2 regions of the Streptomyces sp. NPDC052101 genome follow, and region 2 is predicted to be linked to the other one. Evidence: riboswitches for the same ligand, from Rfam matches in the RefSeq annotation. Region 2 holds a riboswitch; the other holds the start of a gene.
The links. A riboswitch is a leader RNA that binds a small molecule or an ion and turns the genes downstream of it on or off. The one in region 2 is predicted to bind S-adenosylmethionine.
Positions count from the first base shown of each region.

Region 1: another riboswitch for S-adenosylmethionine. It lies ahead of thrC (threonine synthase); the one in region 2 lies ahead of AB0L75_RS20515 (aminotransferase class V-fold PLP-dependent enzyme).

Region 1 covers NZ_JBFAWH010000003.1:149,165-152,566, reverse strand. The annotation lists gene AB0L75_RS07935 (MoaD/ThiS family protein) at 1-132, opposite strand, end outside; gene thrC (threonine synthase) at 191-1,474, opposite strand; SAM riboswitch class I at 1,492-1,656, opposite strand; gene AB0L75_RS07925 (glucosyl-3-phosphoglycerate synthase) at 1,785-2,729, shown strand; gene AB0L75_RS07920 (trehalose-6-phosphate synthase) at 2,823-3,402, shown strand, end outside.
Region 2 covers NZ_JBFAWH010000011.1:47,730-51,131, reverse strand. The annotation lists gene AB0L75_RS20525 (cytochrome bc complex cytochrome b subunit) at 1-178, shown strand, start outside; gene trpD (anthranilate phosphoribosyltransferase) at 297-1,361, shown strand; SAM riboswitch class IV at 1,437-1,553, shown strand; gene AB0L75_RS20515 (aminotransferase class V-fold PLP-dependent enzyme) at 1,695-3,059, shown strand; gene AB0L75_RS20510 (Lrp/AsnC ligand binding domain-containing protein) at 3,101-3,382, opposite strand; gene AB0L75_RS20505 (rhomboid family intramembrane serine protease) at 3,379-3,402, opposite strand, start outside.

The DNA of each region.
Region 1 (3,402 bases), on a different contig from region 2:
GGCGGCGATCCCGGTGTGGTTCTTCTCCAGGTCCTCGATGACCTCGGCGAGGGTGGCCCCTTCGGCGGCCACTTCGGCCTGCCCGCCCGTGTAGGTGCGCAGGATGGTCGGGATGCGAACGGTCACGCTCACGATGAAACCTCCGGTCAGGGTGACGCCCTAGGGGCGCAGGGCTGTGTTGGATCTGCGGCTAGACGAGCCCCGCCTCGCGGAACGACTCCAGGCTGGGACGGATGGTCGCGGTGAGCCCTGTACCCGCCACCGCGTCCAGCGTCTTGAGGCCGTCGCCGGTGTTGAGAACCACCGTGGTCTTCGTCGGGTCCAGGACGCCGTCCTTGACCAGCTTGCGGGTGACGCCGACGGTCACACCGCCCGCCGTCTCCGCGAAGATGCCCTCGGTCCTGGCGAGCAGCCTGATCGCGTCGACGACTTCCGCGTCCGTCACGTCCTCCACGGCGCCGCCGGTGCGGCGCGCGATGTCCAGGACGTAGGGGCCGTCGGCGGGGTTGCCGATGGCGAGGGACTTGGCGATGGTGTTGGGCTTCTGGGGGCGGACCACGTCGTGGCCCGCCTTGAAGGCCGTGGACACCGGCGAGCAGCCCTCGGCCTGCGCGCCGAAGACCTTGTAGGGCCTGTCCTCAACCAGACCCAGCTCGATCAGCTCCTTCAGACCCTTGTCGATCTTGGTGAGCTGGGAGCCGGAGGCGATCGGGACCACGATCTGGTCCGGCAGCCGCCAGCCGAGCTGCTCGCAGATCTCGTACGCGAGGGTCTTGGAGCCCTCCGCGTAGTACGGCCGCAGGTTGACGTTGACGAAGCCCCAGCCCTCGCCGGCCGGGTCGCCGATCAGCTCGGAGCAGAAGCGGTTCACATCGTCGTAGTTGCCCTCGATGCCGACCAGCTCGCCGCCGTAGACCGCGGCCATGACGACCTTGCCCTGCTCCAGGTCGTGCGGGATGAACACGCAGGAGCGGAAGCCGGCCCGGGCAGCGGCGGCGCCGACGGCACCGGCGAGGTTGCCGGTGGAGGAGCAGGACAGGGTGGTGAAGCCGAAGGCGCGGGCGGCCTCCAGGGCCTGGGCGACCACGCGGTCCTTGAAGGAGTGCGTCGGGTTGCCGGAGTCGTCCTTCACATACAGGCCGCCGGTCACGCCCAGCTCGCGGGCGAGGTTGTCGGCCTTGACGAGTGGGGTCCAGCCCGGGTTCAGGTTCGGCTTGCCGGCCACGTCCGCGGGGACGGGCAGCAGCGGGGCGTACCGCCAGATGTTCGCGGGACCGGCCTCGATACGGCGGCGCAGCTCTTCGGTGTCGTAGCCGGAGAAGTCGTAGGCGATCTCCAGCGGGCCGAAACACTCCGCGCAGGCGAACAGGGGGCCGAGCGGGACGCGGTGACCGCACTCCCGGCAGCTCAGGGCCGCGGCGGGACCGAGGTCGACGGTGGAATCGCTGGTGGTTGCAACTGTCTGCACAGCCATGGAGGCGAGGCCCTTTCTCCTCATCTTCCTCATGGCGCATCTCGCCATGAGACGGATTTGGCACCTTCCCTAGCCGGGAGCCTCGCTGAGCGATCACACCTGATCAGGCTGATCTACGAGAACCGACTGGAGGGTTGCCGGGGCTTCATCGGGCCGTTTCCCTCTGCCCCTCTGGATGAGCGGTATTCGATTGTGGACGCACGCGACCCCCGACATGCGATGGTCATCGGCGTTGTTCAAGACTGTAACCGAAGGCCTGGACAGTTGAGATAGTCGTCCGAACCGCGAGACACGTGAGGAGCCGCAGACCGTGCTGGAAGAAGTCGAGCGCTGGCTGGCCACCCGCTCCTGGTCCGTGGCCGATCGCCCGCTCCACCGGATCCTGTCCGCCAAGCAGCGCACGGGCCAGACCGTCAGTGTCGTGCTGCCCGCGCTCAACGAGGAGGAGACCGTCGGCGACATCGTCGCGATCATCCGGCACGACCTCGTGGAGCAGGTTCCGCTCGTCGACGAGATCGTCGTCGTGGACTCCGGCTCCACCGACCGTACCTCCGAGGTCGCCGCCGCCGCGGGCGCGCGGGTCGTTCACCGCGACGAGATCCTGCCCCGCATCCCGGCCGTCCCCGGAAAGGGTGAAGTGCTCTGGCGGTCCCTGCTGGTCACCGGCGGGGACATCCTCTGCTTCGTCGACGCCGACCTGCGGGAGTTCTCCTCCGACTTCGTCTCCGGGATCGTCGGCCCGCTGCTCACCGAGCCGGGCGTCGACCTGGTCAAGGCCATGTACGACCGCCCGCTCGCCGGGACGGCGGGGCAGGGCGGCCGGGTCACCGAGCTGATGGCCCGCCCGCTGCTGAACATGCACTGGCCGCGGCTGGCCGGTTTCGTCCAGCCGCTGGGCGGCGAGTACGCGGCCCGCCGCAGCCTGCTGGAACAGCTCCCCTTCCCCGTCGGCTACGGCGTGGAGCTGGGCATGCTGGTGGACGCACTGCACCTGGTGGGGCTGGACGCGCTGGCCCAGGTGGACGTGGGTGTGCGCATCCACCGCCACCAGGACGGACAGGCGCTGGGGCGGATGGCCGCGGCGATCTACCGCACGGCCCAGCTCCGGCTGGCCCGCGGCCACCTGGTGCGCCCCACGCTGACCCAGTTCGAACGGGGCGAGGACGGCTTCGAGCCGCGCACCTACTCGGTGGACACCGAGGAGCGCCCGCCGATGCTGGAGATCGCGGAGTACGCCGAGCGCAAGGTGGCGTGATCCGGTTGTACACGCGTGATCCGGTCGTATACGTCCGTACGCCGCGCCCGTCCGTACGTTTGAGCGTTTCCGGGCCGGGCTAGGTTTTCGACCATGGCTTCCACGCAGGGTGCTGCCGAGAAGGCTCGGGTTCTGGTCGCGTCCAACCGCGGCCCGGTTTCGTACACGGTGTACGACGACGAAGGGGCCGAGGGGTCCGGCTCACTGCGCGCCAAGCGGGGCGGCGGCGGGCTGGTCTCGGGGCTGTCCGCCATCGGGCCGGACGCCGGCTCGGTGTGGGTGTGCGCGGCGCTCGGCGACGGCGACCGGGCGGCCGTACGGCGGGCGGCCGGCGGGCTGCTGCCGGCCGAGGACACCGGCGGGCAGCGGGTGCGGATGCTCGACATCGACGCACGCGTGCACGCGGACGCCTACAACGGCATCGCCAACTCGGTGCTCTGGTTCATCCACCACATGCTCTACCAGACCCCGCTGGAGCCGGTCTTCGACGCGGAGTTCCGGCGGCAGTGGGCGTCGTACGAGGCCTACAACCGGGCGTTCGCCGAGGCGCTGGCCGAGGAGGCGGCCGACGGGGCGGCGGTGCTGGTGCAGGACTACCACCTGTGCCTGGTGCCCGGGATGCTCCGCGAACTCCGCCCCGACCTGCGGATCGGCCACTTCTCGCACACCCCGT
Region 2 (3,402 bases):
GTACGAGCCGGCCGAGATCGGCCCCACGGTCGACGAGAACGGTGTCGAGCGCAAGGTTCCGGCCTCGGAGAAGCTCCGGGTCAAGCTGTCCCACGCCTACTACGGCGAGGACAACCAGATCCCGAAGCCGACCGTCGAGGAGTACAAGGAGATCACGAGCGGCCACGGCCACCACTGATCGCCGCGTCGCCACGCCACACTGAAGGGCCCCGTCCGGGTTACGGACGGGGCCCTTCGCCGTGCTCCTGGCTGGATAGGGTGGGATCACACTGTTCTTACGACATCAGGAGCGGCTCATGAGCGCTGTGACCCCCGCTGGAGGCGACACCGCGGCGGGCCGTTCCTGGCCCGAGGTACTGAACGCCCTGCTGGAGGGGCGCGACCAGAGCGCCGACGCCACCGCATGGGCGATGGACCGGATCATGCGCGGGGAGGCGACCGACGCGCAGATCGCGGGATTCGCCGTGGCCCTGCGCGCCAAGGGCGAGACGGTGGAGGAGATCACCGGGCTCGTACGCGCGATGTACGAGCACGCGAACGTCATCGAGGTGCCCGGACAGACCGTCGACATCGTCGGCACGGGCGGCGACGGTGCCAAGACGGTGAACATCTCCACGATGTCGTCGATCGTCGTCGCCGGCACCGGCGCGAAGGTCGTCAAGCACGGCAACCGGGCCGCGTCCTCGGCCTCGGGGGCGTCGGACGTGCTGGAGAAGCTCGGCGTCAATCTGAACCTCCCGCTGGAGCGGGTCGCGCAGGTCGCGGAAGAGGCCGGGATCACCTTCTGCTTCGCGGTGAAATTCCACCCGGCGCTGCGCCATGTGGCTGCGGCGCGCGGCCAGTTGGGCATCCGCACGACCTTCAACGTCCTCGGCCCGCTGACCAATCCGGCGAAGGTGCGGTCCCAGGCCGTCGGCGTGGCGGATCTCCGGATGGCGCCGATCGTCGCGGGCGTGCTCGCCGAGCGCGGCAACTCCTCGCTGGTCTTCCGCGGCGACGACGGCCTGGACGAGCTGACCACGACGTCCACCTCCCGGGTCTGGGTGGTCCGGGACGGCAAGGTCACCGAGGAGAGGTTCGACCCGCGTGACGTCGGTATCGACCTCGTCCCCGTGGAGGCGCTGCGCGGCGGCGACCCGTCGTACAACGCCGAGGTCGCCCGCCGTCTGCTGGACGGCGAGCAGGGCCCGGTACGGGACGCCGTCCTGCTGAACTCCGCGGCGGCCCTGGTGGCCCTGCACCCGACGGACGCCTCGCTCGCCGACCAGCTCCGGGCCGGCATCGCCAAGGCCGCCGAGTCCATCGACTCGGGCGCAGCGAAGCGGGTGCTGGAGCGCTGGGTGGCGGCGAGCAACGCATAGCGTTCGCCGGCGGTCGTCCCGCGATCCGGACTCGGGTTGCGGGACGACGATCTCTTCGCGTACGTTCCCGTACCAGGTCATGAGTGACAGTCATGCGGCCCCGGCCGACTGTCCGGCAACCCTCCGTCCGTGGCGGGGTGCCCCGGGTGAAGACCAGGCCGTAGGCAGCGAGGTCTACGGCAAGCGCGGACCCCTCGCGCCCCTTTGATTTTTTCCGCGAGGGCAGGGGTCCTGGTCGTCGAGGAGCCTTCCGTGAGCAAGCGAATGCGATAGGGCCGCCGAGCCCCGCCTCCGCACACCCTTTTCTCTTTCACGTTCTCACGGGAGTTCCCCATGTCCGTCTTCACCGCTGCCGCCGACCAGTCTGTTTGTGCCGCTCTGCCCGTTCTGGGTCGGGATGTCACCGTCCCGCTCGTCACCGGCGGCGAGGTCACCTACGCGGCCCTCGACTACGCGGCCAGCGCCCCCGCCCTCCAGCGCGTCTGGGACGACGTCGCCGCCTACGCCCCGTACTACGGCAGCGTCCACCGCGGCGCCGGCTACCTCTCCCAGCTCTCCACCGACCTGTTCGAGAACGCCCGCAGGACGGTCACCGAGTTCCTGGACTGCCGCGCCGACGACCAGGTGGTCTTCACCCGTTCCACCACGGACTCCCTGAACCTCCTGGCCCGCGCCCTGCCCGCCGACTGCCAGGTCTTCGTCTTCGAGACCGAGCACCACGCCTCCCTGCTGCCCTGGCAGGACGCCCAGGTCAGCTACCTCGACGCCCCGCGCACCCCGCAGCAGGCCGTGGCGACCCTGGAGCGGGCCCTCGCCGACCGCGACCCCTACGGACCGGCCCTGGTCTGTGTCACCGGTGCCTCCAACGTCACCGGCGAGCTGTGGCCGGTGCGCGAGCTGGCCGCCGCCGCGCACGCGCACGGCGCCCGTATCGTCCTGGACGCCGCCCAGCTCGCCCCTCACCACCCCGTGTCCGTCCGTGACCTGGACGTCGACTGGGTCGCCTTCTCGGGCCACAAGCTGTACGCCCCCTTCGGCTCCGGCGTCCTGGCCGGCCGCGCCGACTGGCTGCGCGCGGCCGAGCCGTACCTCGCCGGCGGCGGCGCCAGCCGCAAGGTGACCCGGCGTCAGGACGGCGGCGTGGACGTGGAGTGGCACGAGAGCGCCGCGCGGCATGAGGCCGGGTCGCCCAATGTCATCGGCGCCTACTCCATCGCCTCCGCGTGCAAGGCGCTCACCGAGGCCGGCTTCGACACCCTCGTCGCCCGTGAGCGGCACCTGATCGAGAAGGTGCGGTCGGGTCTGGCCGAGGTCCCCCAGGTCCGGGTCCTCTCCCTCTTCGGCGACGACGCCCCGCGCGTCGGCGTCATCTCCTTCGTCGTCGAGGGCTGGAACAGCTCCCACTTCGCCGCGGCCCTCTCCGCCGAGTACGGCATCGGCGTCCGCGACGGCCTCTTCTGCGCCCACCCGCTGGTCAGGACCCTGCTGGGCTCTGACCCCCAGACCCAGGGCGAGTGCGGGGCGCCGGAGGCGGCGCCGGGGGAGAAGTCCCTCAACGCGATCCGTGTCAGCTTCGGCGCGGGAACGCCCGACGAGCACGTGGAGCGTTTCGTGACGGCGGTGCGGGAACTGGTGACCGACGGCGCGAAGTGGACGTATCGCACGCAGGACGGCCGCTGTGTACCGGCGGTGAGCTGACCGGGCCGCGCCCCGCGGACGCCCGGGCGGTCTTCAGCCGGTCAGTTGTCCAGACCGATCGCGAAGGCCGCCTCGAGGTCGTGCTGCGAGTACGTCCGGAACGCGACATGCGTGTCCGTGGCCTCGACCCCCGGGATCTTGCTGATCCGCCCCGGAATCACGTCGGCGAGATCCTCGTGCCGGCCGACCCGGACCATGGCGATCAGGTCGTACGTACCGGTGACGGAGAAGACCTCGCTCACCGAATCCAGCGAGGCGATCTGCTCCGCGATCTCGGGGATCCGGTCCACGCTGGTCTTGATGAGGACGATCGCGGTGATCACGGCTGGTTCTCTCCCTCGGG